3 regions of the Microbulbifer sp. 2205BS26-8 genome follow, and region 3 is predicted to be linked to each of the others. Evidence: predicted binding sites of a transcription regulator. Region 3 holds the regulator's gene; each other region holds the start of a gene.

Region 1 (9,846 bases), on a different contig from region 3:
TAGATCTCTGTGCTGTGCACCACATGGGCGGCTCCATGCAAAATCACTTGCGGATCGAGAAAACCACCCCAACCAATCAATACCGCGGCAAGGCCAACAAAACTGTGCAGCAAGGCCACCATCTGAGGCATCTGGGTCATGGCGACACGCCTTGCCAGGGAAAGTCCGATAGCCGCTCCCACCACCATCGCGACGGCCACCATCCACAGAGCCCCTGTGGCGATGCCGGCTATGGTAGCAATAATGGCAACAGCCATACCAACCATACCGTAGAGATTTCCCCTGCGTGCTGTTTCATGGCTGGACAAACCACCCAAGCTTAAAATGAACATCACCGCTGAAAAGAGGTAAGCCATTGCAATCATTCCGTTCATCACTCACGCCCCCTAGCGGCGAAACATTTTCAGCATACGGTGGGTTACAAAGAAGCCACCAAATATATTAATACTGGCAACCAGTACACCGACAAAAGCGAGCACCAACACCAGGACTGAGCCTGTTGTTCCCAGTTGCACCAGAGCCCCGACCACCACAATACCGGAAATCGCATTGGTAACACTCATCAAAGGGGTGTGTAATGCATGGGTTACATTCCAGATCACCTGCCATCCAACAAAAATGGCGAGAACAAAGACGGTAAAATGGGAGACAAATGCCGGTGGAGCCACCCGCCCAAGCCAAAGTAGCAACACCGCCGCTACGGCCCAAAATACAAAAATAGCCAGAGGCGATTTTTTCTTTTCAATTTTTTCCTCAACAGGACCTTTGACCAGCTCGGCCTCCCTGGCCGGTGTCTTGGGCTGGACTGAAATCTTTGGGGGGGGCGGGGGCCAGGTAACTTCCCCAGCCTTGACCACCGTTGCACCACGGATCACTTCATCGGCAAAGTCAATCTGGAGTTCACCATTTTTTCCCGGTGTCAACTCACTCAGCAGGTGGACAAGATTGGTGGCATACAATCTGGATGACTGACTCGCCGCACGACTGGGCAGATTGGTGTAGCCTATAATGGTTACGCCACTGTGCACTACTTTTTCATCGGGCACCGTGTAATCACAATTTCCGCCCATTTCCGCAGCCAGGTCTACCACAACCGATCCCTGTGCCATGCTATCGACCATATCGGCAAGCCAGAGCTTTGGGGCTGGCTTGCCAGGGATCAGTGCTGTCGTAATGACTATATCCACTTCTCTGGCCTGCTCGCGGAACAGGGCCATTTCCGCTTCAATAAACTCCTTGGACATCTCCTTGGCGTACCCACCAGTACCGGAACCCTCCTCCTCTATTTCCACAGTCAGGAATTCCGCTCCCATGGATTCCACTTGCTCACGTACCTCTAAACGGGTGTCGAAGGCGCGCACAATGGCACCCATACTCTTTGCAGTGCCAATCGCAGAGAGGCCGGCGACACCAGCACCAATCACCAGGACTTTTGCGGGGGGAATTTTTCCTGCAGCCGTAATCTGACCTGTAAAGAAACGGCCGAAATTATGTGCAGCTTCGATTACTGCGCGATAGCCGGCGATATTCGCCATGGAACTGAGCGCATCCATTTTCTGTGCGCGGGAGATCCTGGGTACAGACTCCACAGCCAGTGCATTGATCTTTCTATCGGCCAGTTTCTGCAGGAGTTCTGCATTTTGCGCCGGCTTGAGAAAAGCAATCACGGTGGCCCCTTCGGGGATCAGTGCCAGTTCCTCATCAGTGGGGGCCTGTACTTTGAGGACCACTCCTGCATCCGCCAGGCATGTCCTCAAATCATTGCGGATTTCCGCCCCGGCCTCAGCATAAGCCGTATCGGGAAAGCTGGCCATATCACCAGCCCCTTTTTCCACCGCAATGGAAAAACCCAAATCGCGCAAACGCTTTACGCTGTCGGGAGTTGCCGCTACGCGCGCTTCTCCCTCCGCGGTCTCCTTAGGTATGGCTATTATCACCGCTGTGCCCCTCTTGGTTTGTTCTCTGGATGTACTGCTGGGTCTTCTTCGGATTGCCCAATTTATAAACAGCAGGAGTGTAAACCGGTGGGCTGGAGATGAAAAGTGGTCTCTTCTAATAGCGGTAATTGGTGAAATTTATAAGTCTCTTTTAAAAAACCAGAGTAAAGACCCGCTCTACTAGACTCCATCAAAAGTAACACTTGCAACCAAGTCTGTTGGCTGGGCCAGTTAACACGAGCTTTAAACCCGGCCAGTCTGTGAATTTACCCAGTGCATAGCACACAGAACCCAGGCGCTGCCGATCATTAACCGGCCAGAAACCTTATGGCCTACCAACATCACGCTTCATTGCGCTGATAGCTAACCCAACAGCTTTTAAAAGCAATTGGATTATCGGGCACAGACCTCCAACCATCGTTGAGGAGCGCCCAGATTAAAACAAATTTCCCGGCAAAATCCGCATTGGACCCTGGTGGGGAAGACAAAGACTATAAATGGAGCCAATGCGCAGTTACGCAGTTCCACTGTTGTGAATACATCTAAATCCAAACGGTTTGATTGTACAATGTATTTCTATTATATAATGTCGTTCAGTATAATCATGACTTTCTTTTAAGCTGCTAGTCAACATAATTTTTATACCGATGTTGCCTTTTCTATCGGCTCTTGATCCAAATTCCATTGACCAAGCTTGCACTGCCCAGAATAACCCCTTGACACAAACTATTTGAGCAGAAGAAAAACCTTAGCTCAGTTATTGCCTATTATCACCACCCTACTTAATCACTTTTAATATTTACAGAGGCACCCTGATTGTGCAAGAAAAATAATAACCGCAAGGTGCTGCACCAAAAAACTGCAGTTGTCATTATTCCCACTACCTGGAACAGGAAAAATAAATTCATCTTTACGGTGCAACTGTACGAAATCGTTTTTCTGCTGCGCCTCCAAGGAACAATCACACCAACTTTGTAATAATGGCATATTAATTGAATGGCAATAAATAGATGATCCAATGACCCAACCCGGATATATTACCTCGGTGGAGCGATTCCTCCACCGACATTAATTGGCAAAAAAGCGCAACGATACCAATCTCTAGACTTCAATTGTAAACTTTATATGCATCGGGAATTTACAAACAAGGGAAATGTGCATGTCAAGTGAGCCTTTCAACTTACTCTCATTCCGCGGCAAGATAAAAATACTTCACTTAACTTGGGTGGCTTTCTTTATCACGTTCTTTGCCTGGTTTAACCATGCCCCGCTCTTAATGGCCATTGCGAAAAGTCTATCCCTGACCCCGGATCAGGTCAAAACACTTTTAATTCTCAATGTAGCCCTGACCATTCCTGCGCGTATCCTAGTCGGTATGTTCACAGACAAATATGGACCGCGACTTACGTATTCCCTGCTCCTGGCCATTGGCAGTGTGCCCTGCTTTATCTTCGCACTGGCAGACAACTTTATACAGGCAGCGATCGGCCGCTTTCTTCTGGGATTTATCGGTGCAGGTTTTGTGATTGGCATCCGCATGGTATCGGAGTGGTTTCCCGTGCACCAGTTAGGCACTGCCGAGGGTATTTATGGCGGCTGGGGAAACTTTGGTTCCGCCGCCGCAGCCATATCCCTGCCAGCGATTGCCCTCATTGTTGGTGGTGACAATGGCTGGCGCTATGCCATTGGCCTTACAGGAATCATCGCACTGATTTACAGTGTCATTTACTACTTTTCAGTGACAGACACTCCCAAAGGCCTTGCCTATTTCAAACCAAAAAAAATCGGGGGCATGGAAATTACCAGCCGAGGGGATTTCATACTGCTGTTAATTGTGAAGATTCCTATCTATGCAGCATTGGCATTACTCACCTGGAGATTGTCCAGCGGAATTGGCCTTTTCTCCAACACCACTGCCACAATAATTTACTGTGGTCTCGGTCTGCTCTATATGCTGGATACACACAAGACCTACAAGGTAAACCGCGAAGTCCTCAACAACCCGCCAGCGCCGATACACCGCTATAAATTCAAACAGGTAGTGGTTCTCAATCTGTTGTACTTTGCCACTTTTGGCTCAGAGCTTGCTGTGGTTTCCATGCTGCCCCTGTTCTTCTCAGAGACCTTTACCCTGGACCCGGTAAAAGCCGGCCTGCTCGGTTCGGCCTACGCTTTCATGAATCTGATGTCGCGTCCAGCGGGCGGACTGATCAGTGACCGCTGGGGGCGCAGGCCCACCTTACTGGTACTCACAGCGGGGCTGGCTCTGGGATACTTCACCATGGCCCTTATCGATACCCAATGGCCGCTTTACCTGGCCGTTGCCGCTGCCATGGCCTGCTCTTTCTTCGTGCAAGCTGGCGAGGGCGCAGTGTTCGCAGTGGTCCCTTTGATTCAACGTCGCCTCACCGGCCAGATTGCGGGAATCACCGGCGCCTATGGCAATGTCGGTGCTGTATTTTATCTCACCGTACTGAGTTTGGTGTCCTATCAGGATTTCTTTCTGGTTATTGGCATTACGGCACTGCTTGGTTTTGCTGCCGTATTATTATTGGAAGAGCCCGAGGGGCAAATAGCGGAGACACTCCCAGATGGCAGTGTATCAATGATCAATGTTGCCTAAAAGGCCATTCGTATATCAATCCTTGGCGTTACCGCCCCACCCTGAAACCGCCGAATAGGGATTGCCAGGAATTTGAATAATGGATAAAGCAGAAGAAAAAAAGCTGATTGTCATTGGCAATGGTATGGTAGGACACCATCTCCTGCAGAGCCTGGCAGACCACCAGCAGGTTGGCCATTTCGAAGTCTCAATCTTCTGTGCCGAGCCCAGACCAGCCTACGACCGTGTGCATCTTTCGGAATACTTTGCCGGCTCCACTGCCAAAGATCTGGCAATGGGAAACGCAGAACAGTATCGGCAATGGGGTTTTGAACTGCATATCAAGGAGATGGTCATTGACATTGATCGCGCGAACAAGACAGTGACTGCGCAAAGTGGGATCGTCAAAAATTACGATCAATTGGTCCTTGCCACCGGCTCTTACCCCTTTGTTCCGCCAATCCCTGGAAGTGAACACAAAAAATGCTTTGTCTATCGCACACTTGAGGATCTGGATGCGATACGCAGTGCTGCAGACAAGGCAAAAAACGGCGTGGTAGTGGGCGGTGGGTTGTTGGGATTGGAAGCGGCAAACGCATTAAAAATACTGGGGCTCGAAGCCCACATTATAGAGTTTGCACCCGGGCTTATGCCAACCCAGCTGGATGCAGGTGGTTCGACTTTGCTGAAGAAAAAAATAGAGGAACTTGGTGTACACGTGCATGTTGATACTGCTACAGAGTTGATTGAGGAAGTTGGTGGGCGTCTGCGTATACAGTTCCAGGGTGGTAGTGACCTACTCACCGATCTGGTTGTATTTTCTACCGGTATTCGTCCCCGAGACAAACTGGCTGCATCGGCCGGATTGCAGCTTGGGGAGCGCGGCGGTATTGTCATTGATCAGTGCTGTCGCACCTCCGATCCTGATATATTTGCCATTGGCGAATGTGCCCTTTTTGAGCAACGCATTTTCGGCCTTGTTTCCCCCGGTTTTTCCATGGCACGCACTGTTGTCGCGCAACTGGCCGGCGAACAGAAATTTTTTTCCGGAGCAGATCTGAGTACCAGGCTGAAACTCCTCGGAGTTCAGGTTGGCTCCATCGGCGATGCACACGGGCACACTGAAAATGCCGCTGCAATTACTTTTATGGATGAACAGGCCGGTATATACAAACGCATGATCACCGACGCAGGTGGAAAGCAACTGCTTGGGGCCGTACTGGTGGGAGACACCGACGACTACGATACTCTGCTGCAATATTACCTCAATGCTATCACATTGCCCGAGCATCCAGAGCAATTAATCCTGCCCAGCGCGGACGACGCGGTCATTGCACCGGGTACTGTGGCCCTTCCCGCAACAGCAACCGTGTGTTCCTGCCACAATGTCAGCAAAGCCCAGATCGCTGATGCCATTGCCGAAGGGTATCTTTCCCTGGGCGAAATTAAAGATGTCACCAAAGCCGCAACCGGCTGTGGCGGCTGTGCCGCCTTAGTGAAAACTATCGTCGACGAAGCCTGCACCGCTTTGGGTATGGAAGTGAACAATCACCTCTGCGCCCATTTTCCCTTCTCACGACAGGAGATATTCCAGATAGTACAGGTAGAGCGCATTAAGACGTTCCCGGAGCTTTTGCAGAAACGCGGTCGCGGTTACGGTTGTGAACTCTGTAAACCTGCCGTTGCTTCCATTCTCGCCTCCTTGTGGAATGAACATATCCTGGAGCAACCTCATATAGGGCTACAGGATACCAATGACACCTTTATGGCAAATATGCAAAAAAACGGCAGCTACTCGGTAGTGCCACGTATTCCCGCTGGAGAAATCACCCCACAAAAATTGATCGTGATCGGACAGGTGGCAAAGCGCTACAACCTTTACACAAAAATTACCGGGGCTCAGCGTATTGATTTATTTGGAGCCCGCCTGGAACAATTACCGGAGATTTGGCGGGAACTGATCGACGCCGGGTTTGAAACCGGCCATGCCTATGGGAAATCCCTGCGCACAGTGAAATCCTGTGTGGGCAGCACCTGGTGTCGATTCGGCGTTCGTGACAGCGTTTCTATGGCACTGCATCTGGAGAACCGCTATAAGGGGCTGCGTGCACCGCATAAAGTAAAAATGGCAGTTTCAGGCTGTACCCGTGAATGCGCCGAGGCGCAGAGCAAAGACGTTGGTGTTATCGCTACCGAAAAAGGCTGGAATATGTTTGTCTGCGGCAATGGTGGTATGCGCCCACGCCATGCAGACCTGTTTGCTACCGATCTCGATGACAAATCCCTGGTCTGTTTTATCGATCGTTTTTTAATGTTCTATGTACGCACTGCAGATAAGTTACAACGCACTTCAAGGTGGCTCGAAAGCCTCGATGGTGGTCTCGAGTATCTGCGCGAAGTCATCATTGAAGATAAACTAAAAATCTGCAAGGAGCTGGAAACACAGATGGCCCGGGTGATTAATACCTATCAGTGCGAATGGAACACGACCATTAATGATCCTGAAAAGCTCAAGCGCTTTAGACAATTTATCAACAGTGATGCGGTCGATGACAAGATTGTCTTTGTCAAGGAGCGCGGGCAACCGCGCCCTGCCAATGTGAAAGAAATTTCAGCGCTCTCAAGCCAAGAAGAAATGATCGAATAAATTCATCTTTAATCCAGCGAGGAAAAGATCATGGCCTAGGCTGTGTTAAAACCACCCCGAAACAAGGCAATTGTGATCACCCACACTCACTGGCAACCGATTTGTCAGCGATCGGATCTGATCAGAGATTCCGGAGTCTGCGCCCTCTGGGAGAATATGTCCACATACAAGGAGAGAAAAGCCTGTACACTTTCTAAAAAGAGTATTGCGCTCTTTTTCCTGCCCGGCCAGGCGCAGCAGCTTTACGCCATTGACAATTGGGACCCGATCGCGCAAGCTGGCATCATTGCGCGCGGCATTCTCGCAGAAGTGGAGGGAGAATTAACCATAGCCTCTCCGCTTTTTAAGCATCACTTTCGCCTTGCAGATGGACTTTGTGTGGAAAACAGCAGTATTCAACTGGCCACCTATCCACTGACCTTTTTCGGGAACACCGTATTTATCGGCAGCAACAGCATACAGTGATGACCGTTAAGGAATACCCGGGTACGCATACTACCTGCCCCTATTGTGGCGTAGGCTGTGGAATTTCAATCAACGGGAAAAGTCACCCAGGCCCATCCGCAATCACGGTGCGTGGCGATACACAGCATCCCTCCAATGCCGGTCGTCTTTGTATCAAGGGCTCGGCTTTGGGGGAAACGCTGGGAGATCGCGGCCGTTTGCTGCGCCCGCACCTGCACGGCCAAGCAACTGACTGGAATACGGCCATGTCTTTTGTGGCCGACGCCTTTGCCGATAGCATTCGCGCACATGGTCCTGACTCCGTAGCTTTTTATCTTTCTGGCCAGCTACTCACCGAGGACTACTATGTCGCCAATAAACTGATGAAGGGCTTTATTGGCACTGCCAATATTGATACCAATTCGCGCCTGTGCATGTCTTCAGCGGTGGCCGGCTACAAGCGCGCCTTTGGTGCCGATGCAGTACCCTGTTGCTATGACGATCTGGATCGCGCCGATCTGGTTGTATTGACTGGCTCTAATGCCGCGTGGACTCACCCAATCCTGTTTCAACGCATGCAGGCGGGCAATGCCAAACTGGTGGTTATTGACCCGCGTGCCAGCGCTACAGCCGAACTGGCAGATTTATATCTGGGAATCCGCCCCGGCAGTGACACAGCACTCTTTAATGGGCTATTGTATTTCCTCGCACAACATCAGTATCTGGATAACCATTATATCCAGCATCACACCAGCGGTTTTCAGGAGGCACTCACCTCAGCCCGGGCGTGGTCTCTGCAACAAACTGCATTGCACTGTGGAGTGCCCGCAGAAAAACTGCTGGCGTTCTTCAGACTCTTTGCCGAGACGGAAAAAACGGTCAGCTTTTACTCCCAGGGTATCAACCAGTCCGGCAGTGGTACCGATAAGAACAACGCAATTATCAATTGCCACTTGGCCACAGGACGTATCGGCAGAGTCGGGGCAGGTCCCTTTTCCATCACCGGGCAACCCAATGCCATGGGTGGAAGGGAAGTGGGTGGCCTGGCCAATACGCTGGCTGCGCATATGGAATTTACCCGGGATAACACCAATCGACTGGGTCGTTTCTGGCACGCCCCACAGGTTGCATTGACGCCGGGGCTCAAGGCTGTGGATATGTTCCGTGCAGTGGAGAGCGGCCAGATCAAGGCAGTCTGGATTATGGCCACCAATCCCGCGGTGAGTATGCCCGAAGCCGGACGAGTGGCTGAAGCCCTGAGCAACTGCAAATTTGTTGTCGTTTCCGATTGCGTTGCCGATACAGATACCACCCGCTGTGCACAGGTGCTGCTGCCGGCCACGAGTTGGGGGGAAAAAAATGGCACTGTCACCAATGCGGAGCGACGCATTTCCCGACAACGCCCCTTCCTGCAACCACCCGGAGAGGCCCGCCATGACTGGCAGATCATTTGTGATCTTGCACAGCGGCTGGGTTATACAAAAGCCTTTGATTATTCGCATCCAGTGGAGATATTCCGAGAGCACGCAAGGCTCTCAGGCTTTGAAAATAATGGCAGTCGCGCCTTTGATATCTCCCTGCTAGAAAACATCCAGCGCCAGGAATACGATGCGCTGCAACCGGTACAGTGGCCGGTAAACCAGGATAACCCCCAGGGATGTGCGCGGTTGTTTAATGACGCCCGGTTTTTCACCGACAATGGGCGCGCGCACTTTGTGCCGGTCACACCACAAGCACCACTCCAGCAGACCTGTGCCCTCTACCCACTGTGGCTTAACAGCGGTCGCATGCGCGACCAATGGCATACCATGACCCGCACTGGCCGCGCACGCAAACTGCTGAACCACAGTGAAATTGCGGAAATCCAGATTAATCCGCAGGACGCACGGATGTACAACATTGAAGAGGGCAGCCTGATCGCCCTGAACAGTGCCCAGGGCAGAATGTCCGGGCGCGCTACCCTGAGTGAGGCACAAAGGCCCGGCGAACTATTCGCCCCCATCCACTGGAGTGAAACCCTGGCTCGGGACGCCAGGGTCAGTGCTCTGGCTGCTGCAGTTGTAGACCCCCACTCGGGCCAGCCGGAATTCAAACAGGTGCCAATCCAGGTGGAGCTACTTCCCTGCAAAAGTTTCGCCACCCTGATCTGCCCCGACATTGTCGCAGAAAAACTGTGGCAGCGGCTGCATAGTGCCAAAGACAAAAACCTGCTGCAC
Region 2 (9,846 bases), on a different contig from region 3:
GCGCGGTCCACTGGCTGCCCATGGGGAATACAAACCCTGGTTCAGTTTTGCCAATAGAAAAACCCGGGATGACAAAATCCTTTTTGGCCACTGGGCCGCCCTGGAAGGGCGCGCAAATACCAAAAATATATATGCCCTGGATACAGGCTGTGTTTGGGGTGGCTGCCTGACCGCCATGCGACTCGGTGACGAACAGTTTTTTTGTACGGACTGTCGTGCGTGATCGGCTCACAGAAGTGCATACAGGGCATAGCGAGGGCAGCCCGGGATACGTTTTTTAAAACGGCAACAACCAAGCCGGCACAGCGGATGGTTATTGCGGGCCTGCTTCCACAGCGCTAATCTCCAACTCCTTGAGCTTTCGCGTCAGGGTATTGCGGCCCCAACCCAGCAGCGCTGCTGCATCCCGTTTGCGCCCGGCGGTGTGCTTTAGTGCAATTTCAATCAGTGCCCGCTCAAAGGCGGGAACCGCTTCGCTGAGGATATCCCGCCGCCCGGCAGTGAGAGCTCGGTCCGCCCAAACCCGCAGGTTTTTTTCCCAGTCGAGCGACGATTCTGCATCTGTACCCTGGTGGCACAACAACTCTTGAGGGAGATCTTCCCTGTGCACCTCGCGGCCGGAGGCCATCACGGTGACCCAGCGACAGGTATTTTGCAACTGGCGCACATTGCCGGGCCAGTCGTAAGCGGAGAGACAATCCTCGGCCTCCCGCGTCAGGATCTTGGGCTGTACCCCCAGGTCCCTGGCGGCGGCATCAAAGAAATGGCGCACCAGCCTGGGAATATCCTCGCGGCGATCGGCGAGCCTGGGAATATGGATGCGAATAACATTCAGGCGGTGGAAGAGATCTTCGCGGAATCTGTGCTGCAGTGCCAATGCTTCCAGGTTTTGGTGTGTGGCGGCAATGATGCGCACATCCACTTTTACCGGCGTATGGCCACCTACACGGTAAAATTCCCCGTCCGACAGCACGCGCAGCAAGCGCGTCTGGGTCTCTGCCGGCATATCGCCGATCTCATCCAAAAATAGCGTGCCGCCATTGGCCTGTTCAAAGCGCCCGGCACGCAGGGAAGCCGCACCGGTAAAGGCCCCCTTCTCATGGCCAAACAGTTCCGACTCCATCAGGTCCCTGGGAATCGCCGCCATGTTGAGCGCGATAAACGGTTTATCCCTGCGCGGGCTGTGATTGTGCAAAGCCTGCGCCACCAGCTCTTTGCCGGTGCCGGATTCACCATTGATCAACACGGTAATATTTGAATGGGACAAGCGCCCGATAACGCGAAACACCTCCTGCATGGCCGGTGCTTCGCCGATCATTTCCCCACCACCTGAACCCTTCGCCAACTCCACAGGTTCTCCACGGCCTTGGCTGCTGGTGTGAAGCAGCGCGCGTCGGGTGACCGCCACAGCTTCGTCGATATCGAAAGGTTTGGGCAGGTATTCAAATGCCCCACCCTGGTAAGCGGCCACCGCGCTATCGAGATCCGAATGGGCTGTCATGATAATAATGGGCAGCGACGGGTACTCTTCCTGAAAGCGCTGCAGTAATTTGAACCCGTCGGCGCCCGGCATGCGGATATCACTGATCACCACATCCGGTGGTGTGTTGTAAAAATCCTCCAAAGCGCGGTTGCCATTCTCGTAACACCGGGTTTCGATCCCCGCCCGTGAGAGCGCCCGCTCAAGTACCCAGCGGATCGATTTATCGTCGTCAATGATCCAAACGCGATGACTCATGCTCTAGCACCCTGTATTGGCGGATTTGGATGAAAGTGGCAGGTAGATTTGGAACACACTGCCTCCGGAGCGGCTGTCATACTGGATCAGGCCACCGTGCTGGTTGATGATGTTCTGGGAGATGGAGAGCCCCAGCCCCGTGCCCTCGGCGCGCCCGGAAACCATGGGAAAGAAAATCTGCTCCCTGAGCGCCTCGTCAATGCCAGGGCCATTGTCCTCAACCTCAATGCAGCAGACCAGTGGGCAGAGACGTCGACCGATGGTAAAACGCCGCTGTATGCGGGTGCGTAAAACAATCTCACCGCTGGTGAGGCCGGAATCCTCGCCAACAGCCTGCATGGCATTGCGGACAATATTCAGCAGAGCCTGTAGCAACTGCTCGCGATCCGCCGGCACTTCCGGTATGGAGGGATCGTAGTCGCGGCAAATGTGCAGCCTGCCCTCACATTCCGCATCCACCAGTTGCGCCACCCGTTCGAGCACCTCGTGCACATTGGTGGCCATCAGCTTCAGGCGCTGGCGCGAACCCAACAGGTGATCCACCAACTGGCGCAGGCGATCCACCTCCTCAATGATGACCTGGGTATATTCCTTCAGGGCAGGGTCCGGCAGCTCCCGCTGCAACAGCTGGGCAGCACCGCGAATACCACCCAAGGGGTTTTTGACTTCGTGGGCCATGCCGCGCACCAGGTTGCGCGTGGTCTCGCGGGTGTTGTACAGCGTATCCTCACGCGCGATGCGCAACAGCCGCTCCACCGGTTGCACCTCAACCAAGAGCATTCCCAGCTCCGACACCGGGGCTACCGAGTAGTCCACGATGCGCATTTCCCGGTTGTGCAGGTGCCAATGGGCGCGGCGCACCGTATACCTCTCCCCCTTTACTAACACCTCCCGCAAAGCCTGCCAGGAGCCGGTTTCGCGCACCACCTCATCCAGCGACAACCCGATGACCCTGGCGCTGGAGGCACTGAGCAGGTCCTCGGCGGCATTGTTCAGATAGCGCAGCGACAATTCGCTATCCAACATCAGCACAGCGGAAGTCAGGTTGTCCAGCAGCTGGCGGTCATTCAGCATTCAGTCGTTTCCAGTTCAATTCACAAGCCGGCGCCGTGTTCTGCGCGCGGTGTCACAAGCTCTTGAGTTTGGTCAGTGCAAAAAGCAAACCAAAATGGCGCACGGGGACAGGGATAGCCCTAAAGTCATCCCTGCCTGGGGATATCTACAGCCAGTGTCGTTTTTTAAGCCCGTCACGATGCCCATTCCGAAGAAGCCCGACACAACGCCCGAATGCGAGAATGCACCATATCGGTGCAAAGTTCAAAATTCAACCAAAAGGAAATGATTGGGACGGCCCCGGATGCCGGAGACTCCGCTGCCAGCGCTAGCGGCGGTGTGGGTTGGGAATGCCTTCGGCCTGCTTTGCAAGTGCCGGTACACCCCTACCTGGCGGGCAGGTTGACACTGGGGCGCTGCACATACAGGGTGATCGCCGGGGACTGGGCCAGTACCCGGCCATTGGCATCGGTGAGGACCACCTGCACACTGTGGCTGCCGCGCTCCAGCATTGAGAGATCCAGGGCGGAACCACTGGAGCTGCCGCGCCAGGGCTGGCCGTCGATCACTGCAAAGAAACGAGCGCCGTCTGGATAGACTGGCTGCACGTCCACCTGCAGGGCAACCAGGCGCTGTCCCGGCGGTATAGTGGCGCCATCTTGGGGGCTGACTATGCGGATAGAGACCGGGCCCAGGCCCGCTCCCGCACCGCTGTCTGCCTTTGGGGACAATTTGCGCATCGGCAACGGACGCGGCAGGGTGATGGGCTGGATATTGATAGGCGCCAGCTCCACCTTCTCTGCCTGCCTGTCTACCGGGGGGGTATCACTGAAAGTCACCTGGCCGTCCGGGCCGACGATCTTGTAAATGGCACCGGATTCTTTACTGCCATCGGGGCCAGCAGACACCATCAGAGGCACAGCGAGCAACAGTATCTGCAGCAGTCTTGGAATTCCCATAGCGATGATCAACCGCAACCTGCGGATGCTCCCTTTACAGGCCCCGTGACGGAGCGCAACCAGTCGGGACAATCGGCCACCGCCAAGAACCCAACACCGTGATTGAAACGACAGCGCGAAAGCTGCCCTATTCACAGTTCACAGTGTACCCCCATTAAAAAAGCCCGCGCCAGGGCAGTGCGGGCTTTTCGCCAAGCGGTCGACAGTCTCTCGGTGCGCAGTCGCCGTTACACGGAGTAGTACATATCAAACTCCACCGGGTGGGTGGTCATGTTCAGGCGCTCAACCTCTTCGCGTTTCAGCTCGATGTAAGCATCAATCGCGTCATCGGTGAATACTCCCCCCTCAATCAGAAAAGCGCGGTCCCTGTCCAAAGCGTCCAGGGCCCCCTCCAGGCTGTCGGCCACTGTGGGGTACTCGGCCAGCTCTTCCGGCGGCAGGTCGTACAGGTCCTTGTCTGCGGCATCACCGGGGTGGATCTTGTTTTTGATCCCGTCCAGGCCCGCCATCAGCAGTGCCGCAAAAGCCAGGTAGGGATTGGCGGTCGGGTCCGGAAAGCGGGTCTCAATGCGCTTGCCCTTGGGCGAGGTCACGTAGGGAATGCGGATGGACGCCGAGCGGTTGCGCGCGGAGTAAGCCAGGATCACCGGCGCCTCGAAACCGGGCACCAGACGCTTGTAGGAGTTGGTGGAGGCGTTGCACAGCGCGTTCAGGGCGCGGGCGTGCTTCACAATACCGCCGATGTAGTACAGAGCGGTTTCCGACAGGCCGGCGTAGGTGTCGCCGGCAAACTGGTTGACCCCACCTTTCGAGAAGGATTGGTGTACATGCATGCCCGAACCGTTGTCACCAACCAGTGGCTTGGGCATAAAGGTAGCGGTTTTGCCGTAGGCATGGGCAACATTGTGCACGGCGTACTTGAGAATCTGAACCTCATCGGCTTTTTTCGTCAGGGTATTGGCGGCAACCCCGATCTCACACTGGCCGGCGGTACCCACCTCGTGGTGGTGTACCTCAACATGCAGGCCCATCTGCTCCATGGCGGAACACATGGCGGCACGGACATCGTGCAGGGAATCCACCGGCGGCACCGGGAAATAGCCCCCTTTGATACCCGGGCGATGACCGATATTGCCTTCGGCAAAACTGTGTCCGGAAGACCAGGCCGCCTCTTCAGAATTGATCTTGTAGAAGGCCCCACCCATTTCCGCGCCCCAGGTGATGTCGTCGAATACGAAGAATTCGGGCTCCGGCCCGAACATCGCTGTGTCACCCAGACCGGTGGACTTCAGGTACTCCTCGGCGCGCAGGGCGATGGAACGTGGATCGCGCTCATAGCCCTGACCGGTGACGGGATCAACGATATTGCAGCGCACAATGACCGTGCTCTCGTCGGTAAAGGGATCGAGGAAAGCGGTTTCGTCATCCGGCATCAGAATCATGTCGGACTCGTTGATCCCTTTCCAGCCAGCAATGGAGGAACCATCGAACATCTTGCCCTCTTCAAAGAACTCACCATCCACTTCCGACGCGGGGATGGAAACATGCTGTTCTTTTCCCTTTGTATCGGTGAAGCGCAAGTCTACCCACTTGGCTTCACTTTCATTGATCAAATCGAGCGTTTTCACTGACATTGCAGCCCTCCAGGTCTTGAAAAAAATTGGTCGCTATGCCTTTTGCTGCCGGCATTCACGCTGTACCTGGCGTGAAATGAAGCAAGGAGTGTGCCAAATCAGGGCATCCACGCCCTGACGGCGACGGTCCCGGTCGCCGGGCCGGCTGAGGCAGGATAGATGCCTTATGGCCGGGCAGCTACCGAGAAGTGCACCAGTATGGCACATCCCGAGCCAACAGGCGCACCACTTGAGTGCACCTCCCGGTCCCCTCCGCCTGGTTTATACTGTCGCATCTTCTATCAACAGCAGTACCCGGCGAATTCCCATGCACTTTGTCGTCAAGTTTTTCCCCGAGATCACCATCAAGAGCAATCCCGTGCGCAAACGTATGTCGCGCCAGCTGAAAGACAACCTGCAGCGCCTGCTACAACAACTGGACGACCGTATCCAGGTGCGCAAGGACTGGGAAAAGATCGACGTGATTGCCCCGGACGCCGTGGCCCACCTGGGTGATCGCATCGAGGAGGTACTCTCCAACACGCCCGGCATCGCCAACTTCTCCCGTGTGCGCCAGTTCCCCCTGGGCGACCTGCACGATATCTACGAGAAAACCCTGCCGGTGTGGGGCCCAGCACTGAAGGACAAGACGTTCTGCGTGCGCGTAAAGCGCAGCGGCAAACACGAGTTTCAATCCCTGGATGTAGAGCAGTATGTGGGCGGCGGCCTCAACAGGAACACCGAAGCGGCCGGGGTAAAACTGAAAAATCCGGATATCACGGTAAAACTGGAGATCCGCCACGACAAACTCAATGTCATTGAGAAGCAGCACCCCGGTCTCGGCGGCTTCCCTCTGGGTACCCAGGACCCGGTGCTGTCGCTGGTATCCGGCGGCTTCGATTCCACCGTGGCCAGCTACCTGACTATCAAACGCGGTATCCGCACCCACTTCCTGTTTTTTAATCTGGGGGGACGCCAGCACGAATTGGGTGTTAAGGAGGTGGCTTATTATCTGTGGAACAAGTTCGGCGCCTCTCACCGGGTGCGCTTTGTCACTGTGCCCTTCGACGAGGTAGTGGCAGAAATTCTCGAACGGGTCGATGACTCCTATATGGGCGTGATCCTAAAGCGCATGATGTTGCGCGCTGCCAGTGTGATGGCAAAAGAGCTGGAAGTGGATGCACTTGTGACCGGCGAAGCCATTGCGCAGGTCTCCAGCCAGACCCTGAAGAATCTCGCAGTCATCGACAGCGTCACCGATACCCTGGTGCTGCGCCCGCTGATTGCCAGCAACAAGACCGACATTATCAGGACTGCGCGGGCAATCGGCACAGAAGAATTTGCCGCCAATATGCCAGAATACTGCGGCGTGATTTCGGTAAAGCCCACCACCCGCGCCAAAATCGAGAAAGTGGAAAGCGAGGAGAACCGCTTCGACTTCACTGTCCTCGATCGCGCCATCGGCAACCGCGTGATCCAGAACATCGACGAGGTGATCGAAGAAGTAGGCGGACAGGCGCCGGAGGTGGATATCCGTGAGGAACCCGGCAGTGCGGTAGTGATCGATATCCGCCACCCGGACGAAGAGGAACTGGACCCGCTGGAACTGGAAAACGGTGCAGTACAAACCATTCCCTTCTACCAACTCAACAACCGCTTTGCCCAACTGGACCAGGCGCAGGAATACCTGCTGTATTGCGCCCGCGGTGTGATGAGCCGCCTGCACGCCTCCCATCTGCTCGACGAGGGCTACCGCAATGTGGGCGTCTACCGGCCGCAAAGGCCCCATCGGCAGGAGAAGGCGGGAGTGGGCAAAACCGGAAAATAACCCCGCTAAGGATTCACACCGGGAGAAGTTTCGTGCGGGCCGCGGGGCACGGTGGCCTGTACACCAGTTAGCTGCCGCAAGTAACCCCCAGGTGCGCCGCCAAAACCGGTATCAATTTCTCCTCGGGCAAAAACCCCCTCAGCCAGCCCGCGGGTGCGCCGTGGCGGTCGATCAGCAGGGTGAAAGGTGTGGCGGGAATAGTACCTACTGTATCGAGCAGCGCACTGCTGATCTGGAAGGCGGGAAAATCCGGGCGCAGCCTGCGGTATTCCGCCATCAGTGCCCTGCGGGAGCCGTTGGTGCCCACCGCCAGGGGCTGAAACTGACCGGGGCATTGGGCCAACAGCCGATTGAGCACTCGCACCTGGCGAAAGCACCAGGGGCACTCGGGTTCAAAAAACACCATCAACGCTGGTTGCCCCTGGTACTGCGCAAGGCTGATACGCCCGGGGCTGGCCAGGTCTCTCAGTGTCAGATCCAAAAGCGAAGCGCCCTGCGCAGCAGCGGGAAAGGCCGGTATGCACAGGGTAAACAGCAGGAACAGGGGTAAAAAACGGCGCACTACTACCAGTTCCAGTCAAAGCCCAGATAGAATTCCCGGCCGCGCAGCGGGCCGTAGATATAGGCCACATCGTAAGCGCCGCCGACATCCCAGAACAGCGGGGTTTCCGCATCGTTAACCTGGGTGTAGTCGGTGATGTTATTGCCGCCGACATACACGTTCAGGTTTTCACTCACGTCGAAGGCCACCTTCATATCCAGGGTCCAGTAGCTTTCCGCGCTGTCGCTCTTGCGCTCTCTGCCAGGCTGGTTGTAACCCTCATAACCGTAATCCCCCAAGTCCCGCTGGCCCACCCAACTGGCGCTGGCATATAGCATCCAGGGGCCGCTGCCATAGTCCAGACTGAACAGCGCCCGTTGTTCGATGGGCGCTATGGCGTAGGATTCCTTGAAAATGCGATCATAGTCGTAGCCTTCCAGGGTAACGGCGAGTTTCAGTGCCTCATTCAGGGTGTAACCGAGACTGATATCCCCAGCGCTGACAACCGCGCTTTCGCGCATCTGTGTCAGCAGTGGCACACCGTTTTCAGTTTCTCCCAGTGCAGCCAAATGCTCCACGGCTGTGTGTGCCAGTGACAGGGTGCCACTCAGGCGTTCACCCTCGTAGCTCAGCGCGTAGGTTGCGGAGAGGGACTTTTCCAGTTTGTCGATCTCGATGGCAAAGCCATCACCGGCATCCAGAATACCGTGGTCGGTCTCGAAGAAAGACAGCGGAGCGCGGTAGCCGCGGCCAAAGGCCAGGCGCGATGTCCATTGGTCGCTGTGCAGGTAGCGCATATCGATCCGTGGAACCAGCAGGGTCTCCTCAATCTCGGTGCCGGGCTTTTCCTCCGCCACAAAGTCGGCGCGCACCCTGTCGAGGCGCACCGCGGCGGCGACTTCCAGTTGTGGCGACACCTGCCAGGTATCCTGCAGGTAGACGCCACCGGTGCGGTAGTCGAAACTGTCCTCCACATAGTCGGCGCTCCCGGCACCCGCAACGGAATCGGAGCGCATTTTCTCGTCGCGCAAATCCATACCGAAGGTCAGGGTGTGCGCCTCGCTCACTATCAGGTTGTTGCGCCAGTCGAAGTAAAAGAGGTGGTCGGTCGCCGCATAGTCAAACCCCTCGTAAAAGGAATCCTGTCGGTGTTCAGACCAGGCCAGGGTGACCATGGCATTGTAGTGTTCACTGAATTCCCGCAGCCAGTTGGCGGAAACCTCGGTGCGCTCTGTATCGATCCACTCGGTGGTCTCCCAGGGTTTACCAGTGAACTTGGCGCGTACATCGTCATTTTCGAACAGGTGCTCGGATTCCACACCGTCAAAACCCCGCAGCACTGTGCCGATGCTATAGCCCTGGGGGCCGCCGAAGATGGTGGAGTCGGTGTAGGCCAGGCGCAGCACCAGGTTGTCGCGTTCAGTGAAATCATGGGAGACACGGCCAACGTAGCTGGTATTTTCCTGCAACGGGGCTTCGCTGACGCCGTTGTTATCGTTGTCCATCTGGTGATGCTTGTCACCCTGGTACACCAGGCTGGTGCGGGTGCGGTCATCGTCGCTGACATGGCTGCCCATCATACCGACGAAGAAGCTGTCGTTATCCTCCCAGGAAGCGTTGATATTGAAGCCGGTTTCCTGTGGCTCCTTGGAAATCACGTTGATGGTGCCGCCAATGGCCTCGGGGGCAAGCAGCGAAGCACCGGCGCCACGCGCCACTTCGATACGCTCCACCCCGGTAGTGGCGAGGGCGTCCACCGCATAGTAGCCGGCCATCATGGTGTGCAGGGGGATCCCATCGGTGAGGATGGTGGAATGCTCACCGCGCATCCCGTTGAGCATAATGCGCTTCACGCCGCACATGGAGCACTCGTTCGAGACCCGCACGCCGGGGGATTTCTCAATGGCCTGGGTCAGGTTGACCGCCTGCATGGCCTTTATGCGGGTTTCATCCACCACCTCGGTTTTCTGGATGGCGTCCAGCAGGGTACCGGCGTCGTACAGGCGTTGGCGCACGCCCACAACCACCGTTTCCTCGATAACGTCATTTAAGGACCCCTCGGCCAGGGGTTCGGCCGCGAAGGCGGTTGGCAGGGCTGCGGCAAAAATCGCCGA
Region 3 (9,846 bases):
CCATGACCGCGCCTGAAGATGTGGGGGGTGTACTGGAATGTCATTTGATCACCCCTCCCGGTTGTTCGGCGGGTTCCCGCGCCAGTAGCCCGCTAATAATATAGATTAGCACGACAGTAGAAGAGCAGGAGGGGGAGGAAAACCAGCCCGATCGGACAGCGTATCTCAAAGATTGCGCGATGCCGCTGGCAGAGACTGGTAGCACTATCACAAGTTGGCCACTTATTCTGGCAGTCCAACCAGTCTTTCAGCATCGATTGGATCACCGCTTTATTGAAAAACTACCGCAAATATGCGCTGATGCAGGTGTTTCCAGCGCTTTCACTGGTTCCAGACCAGGGGCGACACGTCCCTGTGTCAAATCGTTCCCGCAGCTTATCCTGGCTGGGGAAGATTACTATTTGTACAAACCTACGTAGATAGACGTTAGCAAACCAGAGGCATTTGATGACTCAGGATCTGATATTGCAGGCAGGGCGCCGCACCGTTCGCATGGAGGCAGAGGCTGTCGCCGGACTGGAAAACAGAATTAATGGCGACTTTCAACAGGCTTGCAGGATGATCTTGCAGTGCTCTGGCCGCACCATCGTGACCGGAATGGGAAAATCCGGGCATATTGGACGCAAGATAGCCGCAACCCTGGCCAGCACTGGTACACCGAGTTTCTTCGTTCACCCGGGCGAGGCCAGTCACGGAGACCTGGGAATGATTACCCGCGACGACCTGGTAGTCGCGATTTCCAACTCGGGCTCCTCGACGGAAGTACTCACCCTGCTGCCATTGCTGAAACGGCTTGGCATCCCAATGATCAGTATGACCGGCAAAGCCGACTCGTCCCTGGCTCAGGCTGCCGAGGTCAATCTGGACATCTCGGTACAAACAGAGGCCTGCCCGCTCAACCTGGCCCCTACTTCCTCTACCACCGTCACCCTCGTGATGGGTGATGCATTGGCAGTGGCCCTGCTTGAGGCCAGGGGATTTACCGCCGAGGATTTCGCTTTTTCGCATCCCGGCGGAGCCCTGGGGCGACGCTTGCTACTCAAAGTTAAAGATGTGATGCACGCCGGGAAAGAATTGCCCCGAGTGCACCCGGAAACCCTGTTGTCCAAAGCTCTTCTGGAAATGACCAGCAAGGGTTTTGGCATGACTACGGTTATCGACCACAGTGGGAAATTACTGGGTGTATTTACCGATGGCGACCTGCGCCGCGTAATCGATCAGAAAGTGGCATTTGACCAGGCGACCATGACGCAAGTGATGAGCCGCAGTCCGAAGACGGTTTCCGCCGAAACCCTGGCCGCGGAAGCGCTGAGAATTATGGAAGATTACAAGATCACCGCTCTTGTCGTGGAAGATGCAACCCATATTCCGATCGGCGTACTACATATGCACGATATACTGCGCGCCGGCGTCATCTGAAATAAACAATCCTGTACGGAGCGGAAAAGTGCCGCAGCCGTCGATAACCTACAAGGATACTCCAGTGATCCCAGAAGAACGATTAAACAGTGCATTGAAGCGCATTCGCTGGTTGGTACTGGATGTAGATGGCGTCCTCACTGACGGCAAACTCTACTTCGACAGCAGCGGTAACGAACTCAAAACATTCAGCACTCTGGATGGGCATGGCATAAAAATGCTACAGAAATCCGGTGTGCATGTGGTCATTATTACCGGCCGGCGCAGCAGTGTGGTCGAGCGCCGCGCACACGAACTCGGCATCAGCAAGTTGATCCAGGGTCGAGAAGATAAATTCAACGCCTTGCAGGAGCTTTTGGCCGATGAGCCCTGTCGGCTTGAGGAGATCGCCTATATCGGCGATGACTATCCCGATCTTCTGGTCATGACGCGCATTGGCTGTCCAATTGCACCGCCCAATGCTGCCCAACCCGTGCGCGAGCATGCTATATGGATCACGGATGCCTGCGGCGGTGAGGGTGCTGTGCGCGAAGTCTGTGATCACATCATGCGGGCTCAGGGGACATTTGATATGGCGCTTGCCCCCTACCTTGGAGAAGGTTGATGCGCCGCACTTGGCTGCCGTTACTACTGGTTATACTGCTGATCAGTGTGGGGCTCTGGTTCTCCGAAAGCCCGCCGGAGCAGTTGCTGAGCATCCGCCCCACGCCCCAACAGCAGGACCGCGCCGCCGAACTGATCATTCGCAACGCCAAGACCCGGCACTTTGATCAAGAGGGTAACTTGGCCTACCGGGTGGATGCCCAGCAGATTACCTACTACCAGTTCAAACGCCGTGACCGGGCCGACCTAACAGAGCCACGCCTGTTCTTCTACGAGGATGACCAACCAAAATGGCGCACTGAATCCAGGTGGGGTACCGTCTACAATCGCGGTGAACGGGTAGTCCTGGAAGGAGAAGTGGTGATTGATGAACTACCCGCCATAGGTGGTATCAAATTGGAAACACCCAGCATTACTCTCCTGCCAGACAGGGAGTTCGCCGAAACCGACAAAGTTGTTACTATCACCTCCGGCCCCAACCGTACCACCGGCAAGGGCATGCGCGCCTATCTGAGTGAAGACCGGGTGGAAATCCTATCGGACGTTAAGAGCAGCTATGACACCGACTAACCTATTCCGTCACCTGTGCAAGATTTCCACCGCTGCAGCCCTGTTATTCTTCACCGCGGGGGTAGATGCATTACCTGAAGACCGCGAACAGCGCGTGAATATTAGATCTGATGCGATGAATGCCGCTCTGAGCAGTAACCTGGTCGTTTACAGTAATAACGTTGTCATTACCCAAGGCTCCCTGAAAATACGCGCGGATCGTGTCGAGGTCTACTTCACAACCGACAAGGAGGTCCGGCGCGTCATCGCTGAGGGAAAACCCGCTCACTTCGAGCAGAAGATCCTCGCAGGGGAAAACCCCGTCAAGGCGCGCGCCCGGCGCATAGAATACTCTGTCAGCTCGGAAGAACTTCTCCTTACCGGCGAGGCCCTAGTGGACCGGGATGGCAATACCCTGGCAGCAGAAAAGATCAACTATGACCTCACCACCGAACAACTGAGTGCCCGGGGACAGACCGGGAAAGGTCGCGTGGAGATGATCTGGAAGCCGGAAAAGAAAGAAACCTCCAACAACGGGAGAGAGGGTCAATAGGTCCCTACCCGAGCCTGGATACAGTACTAATTCACTGTCAAACCTTTACCGGAAGGCACTCTGTGCCCACGGCAGGGAAAGATTTCGGAACACACTATGCCAACGCTCAAAGCGTTACACCTCGCCAAGCAGTACAAGAAAAGAAAAGTCGTTCAGGATGTCTCCGTCAGCGTCACCAGTGGTCAGATAGTTGGCCTTCTGGGCCCCAATGGTGCCGGGAAAACCACCTGCTTTTACATGATCGCTGGCCTGGTCCGGGCCAATACCGGGCGGGTATTAATCGATGATGAAGACATCACTAGCCTTCCCATGCATGGTCGTGCACGCAAAGGGATCGGCTATCTGCCCCAGGAGGCCTCAGTATTCCGCCGCCTGTCGGTGCGCGACAATATTCTCGCCATCCTTGAGACCCGTAAGGACCTGTCCCGCTCTGCACGCCAGCAGCAGGCCCAGGCACTGCTCAGTGAGTTCAATATTACCCATATCGAGCACAGTCTGGGGATGGCCCTCTCAGGAGGAGAACGCCGCCGGGTGGAAATCGCCCGCGCACTCGCCACAAATCCCAGGTTTGTATTGCTGGACGAACCCTTTGCTGGGGTAGACCCGATCTCGGTCAACGATATCAAGGACATTGTCCGCCACCTGCGCAACAGGGGTATTGGTGTCCTGATTACCGACCACAATGTGCGCGAAACCCTCGATATCTGTGAAACCGCCTATATCGTCAGTGAAGGCCATATTATCGCCGCCGGCACTCCGGAAGAAGTGCTCGTGAATCAGCAGGTGCGCGAGGTTTATCTGGGGCACGAATTTACCATCTAGAGGAAAAGCTGCCATTTTTGCGCTCAAATTCCACACTGGGCATGATTTATAGGCACGTTTATTGCTTGTGTTATCCCGGCAAGCGGGGTAGTCTGCGCCATTATGGGTAACTTTTGGTGAATACCGGCCACCTCGGTTTGTAGCGCCCCACTATGAAGCAGTCTCTTCAGCTTAAGCTCGGCACCCAGTTGACCATGACCCCGCAGTTGCAGCAGGCAATACGCCTGTTGCAACTGTCGACACTGGATTTACAACAGGAGATCCAGGCCGCTCTGGACGGCAACCCAATGCTGGAAGTCGAGACTGACGAGGTTCTCTCTACAGCCAATATCGCAGAGAGCAACGCCCAGCAGGAGCCGACAGCTGGCTCAGAAAGTGCAATCGCCTCCTCCAGTGGTGAGCACGAACTCAGTGAAGACAGCTGGAGCCAGAATATTCCCGACGAGTTGCCGCTGGACTCCCGCTGGGACGAAATCTACGGCAACTACAGCAGTGGATTCGATGGTGACAAATTAGAGTTTGAGCACAGTGCTCCCGGAGACAGTCTACAGGATCACCTGCACTGGCAACTCAACCTCACCACACTATCTGCGCATGACAAGTGGATCGGTGAAAACCTGATTGATGCGATCAAGCCCTGCGGACTGCTGGGAACCCCCATTGCACAGATCACAGCGTCCCTCCATGTTGAAGAGGATGAGGTCCTCGCCGTGCTCAAAGCGATCCAGCAGTTCGAGCCCACTGGTTGTGGCGCACGGGACCTGCAGGAGTGCCTGCTGTTGCAGTTGCAGCAGCTGCCAGCCAGCACACCCTGGCTTAAACAGGCCAAGGACATTATTGAACGCCATCTCAGTCTGCTCGGAAAACGGGACTTCCGCCAACTGAGCCGGCGCACAAACCTGAATGAGGCCCAGTTAGGCGCGGTAATTCGCCTGATCCAGACCCTAAACCCCACCCCCGGGGAGCGCTATGGCAGAGAGGAGACCGCCTACGTCATTCCTGACATCCTTGTTTCCCGCAAAGGGTTGCGCTGGCAGGTGGATCTGAATGGGGAAATCACCCCGAAAATCCGTATTAACAATCACTATGCCGCCCTGGTCAGGCGCGCAGATAACTCCAGAGAAAACAGCTTCCTGCGGGACCACCTCCAGGAGGCGCGCTGGTTTTTGAAAAGCCTGCAGAGCCGCCACGATACCCTGCTCAAGGTGGCGACCTGTATTGTTGAGAAACAGCAGGGATTCCTCGAAGAGGGTCCCGAGGCCATGAGGCCGATGGTACTGGCAGATATTGCCAAAGCCATTGGCATGCATGAATCCACTATCTCCAGAGTCACCACCCAGAAGTACATGCTGACTCCCCGGGGCGTTTACGAGCTCAAATATTTTTTCTCCAGCCATGTCAGCACCGATTCCGGCGAGGACGCCTCGTCAACCGCCATTCGCGCAATGATTCGCAAACTGATTGATACCGAAGCCCCACGCAAGCCCCTTTCGGATAATAAAATCGCCCAGGAACTCGACAGGCAGGGAATCAAGGTAGCACGCCGCACAGTAGCGAAATACCGGGAGTCCATGGGAATCCCCTCTTCCAGTGAGCGCAAACGCTTAGCCTGACCCACCGCTATCCATTCTTAACGGCAATGCTGCCCAGCGCTCGGTTTCATTACACCCCCAACTGGCAGTGGCCGACTGCTCGACCCAGAGTTCACATGCAGTCACAAACTGACTGGCGCCCTGTAGGTTTTATCCCCCAACCAAAACCCAAACTTTGAGTATATGCTTCCATTCTGGCCCACTTCCTAGTAGGGTTGCGGCCCGAAAGGAAGCCGTTTGCCGGTATGCAGTGCACTCGGTAAGGAGAAATCCATGCAGATCAACATTAGTGGTCACCACGTCGATATCACCCCCCCCATGCGCAGTTACTGCGAAAACAAATTGGAAAAGCTGTCTCGGCATTACGGCAACATTACTAACGCCCAAGTCATCCTATCCGTTGAAAAACTGATCCAGAAAGCCGAAGCCCGGGTACATATCAATGGTCATGACCTCTGTGCAGGCTCTGAGGATAGTGATATGTACGCGGCCATTGATGCGCTCGCGGACAAACTGGACCGCCAACTCAAAAAGCACAAAGAGAAGTTGCAAAGCCACCGCTGAATTATGACACTCGAAGCATTACTTTCCCCCCACCTCAGCTTTTGCCATCTGGCAGGGAGCAGCAAAAAGAAGTTACTGCTCAATATTGCCCAGGCAATCGCCGAGCAATATTCTCAACATGACGCCGATACCATCTTCAATCAGTTGATTGCCCGCGAGCGCCTCGGCTCCACCAGCATCGGGGAGGGTGTTGCCATACCACACTGTCGCCTGCCTGGTTGCAGACAGCCTATTGGCGTGCTCTGCACCATCAAGCCTGCAGTAGATTTTGACGCTACAGATCGCCAACCTGTGGATTTACTGTTTGCCCTGCTGGTACCTGAAGATGCAGAGCAACAACACCTTGAGACACTTGCACAAATCGCCGCCCTGTTTTCCGATAACCAGATAAAGGATAAGTTAAGGCAGGCGAAAACCAGTGATGAACTCTATGCGCTGGCCTTAGACAGTGCCGCAGCCGCCTGAACTGAACACTAAACTTCAGCCCAAGCAACCCATGCCCGGTGGAAACGGCGGTATGTGTGCACCACAAACCGCAAGTAAACAGTGATACATTGTTTCCAATTTACAACGCCAGTGTGCCGACCTCACAAAGGGACTCTCTATGCGCTTGGTGATCATCAGCGGCCGTTCCGGCTCCGGTAAAAGCTCAGCTCTCCAGTTGCTGGAGGATGTGGGATTTAACTGTATTGATAACTTGCCGACCAGCCTGCTGCCCCAACTGGTCAAATGGGCTGGAGACCAGCCACCACAGGAAAATACCCGTTTGGGCCTGGGCATTGATGCCCGTAACCTGTGGCAGGATATCAAACAGGCGCCTCAGGTGATTGAATCCCTGCGAGCAAATGAAGTGCAATGCGATGTGATCTATCTGGATGCGCGCGAGCCGATACTGGTGCAACGTTTCAGTGAAACCCGTCGCAAACATCCCCTTAGCAATAACTGCACTCATCTGCTCGAAGCCCTCAATCAGGAGAGGGAACTGTTGTCCCCTATCGCAGCCATGGCAGATATGGTGATCGACACAAGCAGCCTGAGCCTGCACGAACTGCGTGAACTGGTTAAAAACCGGGTGGTTGGCAAACAGTCCAATGGCATGGCCATTCTATTTCAGTCATTTGGCTTCAAGTACGGTGTACCGGTAGACGCGGACTTGGTATTCGACCTGCGCTGTCTTCCCAATCCCTATTGGGAGCCGGTCCTGAGAAAGAAAACCGGCAGGGACCCCGAGGTGAAACAATTTCTGCGCGCCCACCCAGAAACCGATAAGATGGAGGCCGACATCACCCAGTTCCTGCAGCGATGGCTGCCTTCCTACCAAAAAAGCAATCGAAGCTACACCTGCATCTCCATTGGCTGTACCGGCGGACGCCACCGCTCGGTGTACATGGTGGAACAATTGGCCAAAACCTTCTCACCGCAATTCGACAGCTTGCAGATCCGCCATCGCGAGCAACGGAGATAGCTATTCCATTGCGCGAAAGTCCCCTATGCATAAACAGCAACTCACCATTATCAACAAGCTCGGCTTACACGCTCGCGCAGCCAGCAAACTCGCACAAACTTCAGCGCGCTTTTCCTCCGATATCCAGGTGCATTGCCAAGGTAAATCCGTCAATGCCAAAAGTGTCATGGCGCTGATGCTACTCGCAGCGGGCAAGGGCACCGAGTTGACATTGGAAATTAACGGTCCCGATGAAGACGAAGCACTCAGCGCCATCTGCAACCTGATCTCGGATCGCTTTGGCGAAGCCGAGTAGACTGCAAAGACAGGTACCACTGGCTTGCGCCCCCCGAAGCACATAAAATCGCCGCAGCTTTATCCCGGCGGCTGCCGCCTTTCCAACCACTGCAGTAAGGATTCGTTGTGTCCAGCCCACCCCAAGCCGAAATCAAGTTCCGCGCCCAAAACCAGCTGAGCGCGCTGTTTGCCGCGCTCGATAGCGGCACAGGGCAGGAAGTCCGGCGCATGCTCAAAACTCTGACACCCCAGAGCATCGCGCAACTGCTGGAAAGTTCTCCCCCCCGTATCCGCCAGGTTCTGTGGGGCCTTATCGACCGGGATATCGAGGGTGAGGTACTGCAGGAGCTCAGCGACGAGGTGCGCAGCCAGATCCTCAACACCATGGATACCGAGGAAATGGTGGAGATCATGGAGGGGTTGGATGCGGACGATATCGCCGACATCCTCCAGCAACTCCCTGAGCGCATCGTCGCAGAAGTGCTCTCATCCATGAGCGAGACGGACCGCCTGCGGGTGGAGAGTGTGCTCGCCTATGATGAGAATACCGCCGGTGGCCTGATGGACACCAACACCATCTCGGTGCGCCCCAACCTGAGTCTGGATGTCGTCCTGCGCTACCTGCGCCGCCACGAACAACTCCCGGAGTCCACTGACAGCCTGTTCGTCGTAAACCGCAAAGGGGAATATATCGGCCTGCTACCCCTGTCAAAACTGCTTACTACAGATCCTTCGGTCACGGTGCGCGAGGTGGTCAATACCGATGTGGAACCCATCCCCGCGGATATGCCCGATACCGAAGTTGCCCGACTGTTTGAGAAATACGACTGGATCACGGCTCCGGTGGTGGATGAAGAGAACCGCCTGCTGGGACGCATCACCATTGACGACGTGGTGGATGTGATTCGCGAGGACGCCGACCACTCGCTGATGAGTCTCGCCGGTCTGGATGAGGAGGAGGACACCTTTGCGCCCGTACGGCGCACCGCGCGCAGGCGCGCACTATGGCTGGGTATCAATCTGCTAACCGCCCTCCTCGCCTCCTGGGTGATCAGCCTGTTTCAGAATACCCTGGAGAAGGTAGTGGCCCTGGCTGTACTGATGCCCATTGTCGCCAGTATGGGCGGCGTGGCCGGCAGCCAGACGCTCACCGTCGTTATCCGGGGCATGGCACTTGGGCAAATCGGAAAAAGCAACTTGAACTGGCTGCTCTCCCGGGAATTGGGTTCGGCCGCCCTGAATGCCCTTCTCTGGTCTCTGGTGATTGGACTGATCGCCGCTCTGTGGTTTGGCGACATACACATCGCTCTAATCATTGTCGCGGCGATGGTGATCAATCTGATCACAGCGGCTCTGGCCGGAGCCATACTTCCAGTAGTATTGCGCGCCATACATATTGACCCCGCCCTGGCCGGTGGCGTGGCACTCACAACGGTGACAGACGTTGTGGGTTTTATGTCCTTCCTCGGGCTCGCCACCTGGTACTTTAGCTAAATGGGCAAAAACAGCCTGTGACGGAGCGCCGCTACAGGCCTAGCAGAGTCGGGATAGCCTTCCAACACACGGAGTCCACAATGACCGAGTACAACGACCTGTCGAAGAGCAAAACCCAGCTCAAAAAGGAAATGCACGAGCTGCAGCAGCTGGGACAACAGTTGACTGAACTCTCCAAAGCCCGTCTGGCCAAAGTGCCGATGAGTAACACTCTGCGGGAAGCAATCATGACCTGTGCTCGTATCAAATCCAATGAAGCCCGCCGCCGCCAGATGCAATACATCGGAAAATTAATGCGCAGTGTTGATCACGAGGCCATAAGTGCTGCTTTGAAGAGGTTCAAGGAGCTTGACCGTCGGCACCTGCCCTTCGATACAATGGCCGAGGACTGGCGCAATCGCCTCCTGAAAGAGAACGCCGATGCTCAGGGGGACTTTTTTAATCAGTACCCAGAAGTGGACCACCAGCAATTGCGCCAACTGGTGCGCAACGCCTGTCGGGAAATGAAA

Evidence for each region. The regulator sigma-54, encoded in region 3, starts transcription at its own class of promoters, with help from an activator protein. The targets are predictions, from matches to a motif close to TGGCACANNNNTTGCNNT.
Region 1: the regulator sigma-54 is predicted to act here: its motif matches at 2,919-2,936, upstream of Q5Y71_RS07540 (NarK family nitrate/nitrite MFS transporter).
Region 2: the regulator sigma-54 is predicted to act here: its motif matches at 5,463-5,480, upstream of glnA (glutamate--ammonia ligase).

The regions. Positions count from the first base shown of each region.
Region 1 is NZ_JAVAMR010000015.1:67,366-77,211, reverse strand. Features, by position in the region: gene pntB (Re/Si-specific NAD(P)(+) transhydrogenase subunit beta) at 1-374, opposite strand, end outside; gene Q5Y71_RS07545 (Re/Si-specific NAD(P)(+) transhydrogenase subunit alpha) at 387-1,937, opposite strand; gene Q5Y71_RS07540 (NarK family nitrate/nitrite MFS transporter) at 3,097-4,560, shown strand; gene nirB (nitrite reductase large subunit NirB) at 4,640-7,186, shown strand; gene nirD (nitrite reductase small subunit NirD) at 7,229-7,651, shown strand; gene Q5Y71_RS07525 (nitrate reductase) at 7,651-9,846, shown strand, end outside.
Region 2 is NZ_JAVAMR010000006.1:48,896-58,741, forward strand. Features, by position in the region: gene Q5Y71_RS03475 (symmetrical bis(5'-nucleosyl)-tetraphosphatase) at 1-223, shown strand, start outside; gene glnG (nitrogen regulation protein NR(I)) at 314-1,738, opposite strand; gene glnL (nitrogen regulation protein NR(II)) at 1,742-2,812, opposite strand; gene Q5Y71_RS03490 (DUF4124 domain-containing protein) at 3,178-3,750, opposite strand; gene glnA (glutamate--ammonia ligase) at 3,978-5,384, opposite strand; gene thiI (tRNA uracil 4-sulfurtransferase ThiI) at 5,692-7,191, shown strand; gene Q5Y71_RS03505 (hypothetical protein) at 7,259-7,753, opposite strand; gene Q5Y71_RS03510 (TonB-dependent siderophore receptor) at 7,756-9,846, opposite strand, start outside.
Region 3 is NZ_JAVAMR010000014.1:41,291-51,136, reverse strand. Features, by position in the region: gene Q5Y71_RS07060 (KpsF/GutQ family sugar-phosphate isomerase) at 448-1,419, shown strand; gene Q5Y71_RS07055 (HAD family hydrolase) at 1,484-2,023, shown strand; gene lptC (LPS export ABC transporter periplasmic protein LptC) at 2,023-2,592, shown strand; gene lptA (lipopolysaccharide transport periplasmic protein LptA) at 2,579-3,124, shown strand; gene lptB (LPS export ABC transporter ATP-binding protein) at 3,221-3,946, shown strand; gene Q5Y71_RS07035 (RNA polymerase factor sigma-54) at 4,099-5,559, shown strand; gene hpf (ribosome hibernation-promoting factor, HPF/YfiA family) at 5,812-6,102, shown strand; gene ptsN (PTS IIA-like nitrogen regulatory protein PtsN) at 6,106-6,567, shown strand; gene rapZ (RNase adapter RapZ) at 6,707-7,567, shown strand; gene Q5Y71_RS07015 (HPr family phosphocarrier protein) at 7,593-7,862, shown strand; gene mgtE (magnesium transporter) at 7,970-9,337, shown strand; gene yjgA (ribosome biogenesis factor YjgA) at 9,418-9,846, shown strand, end outside.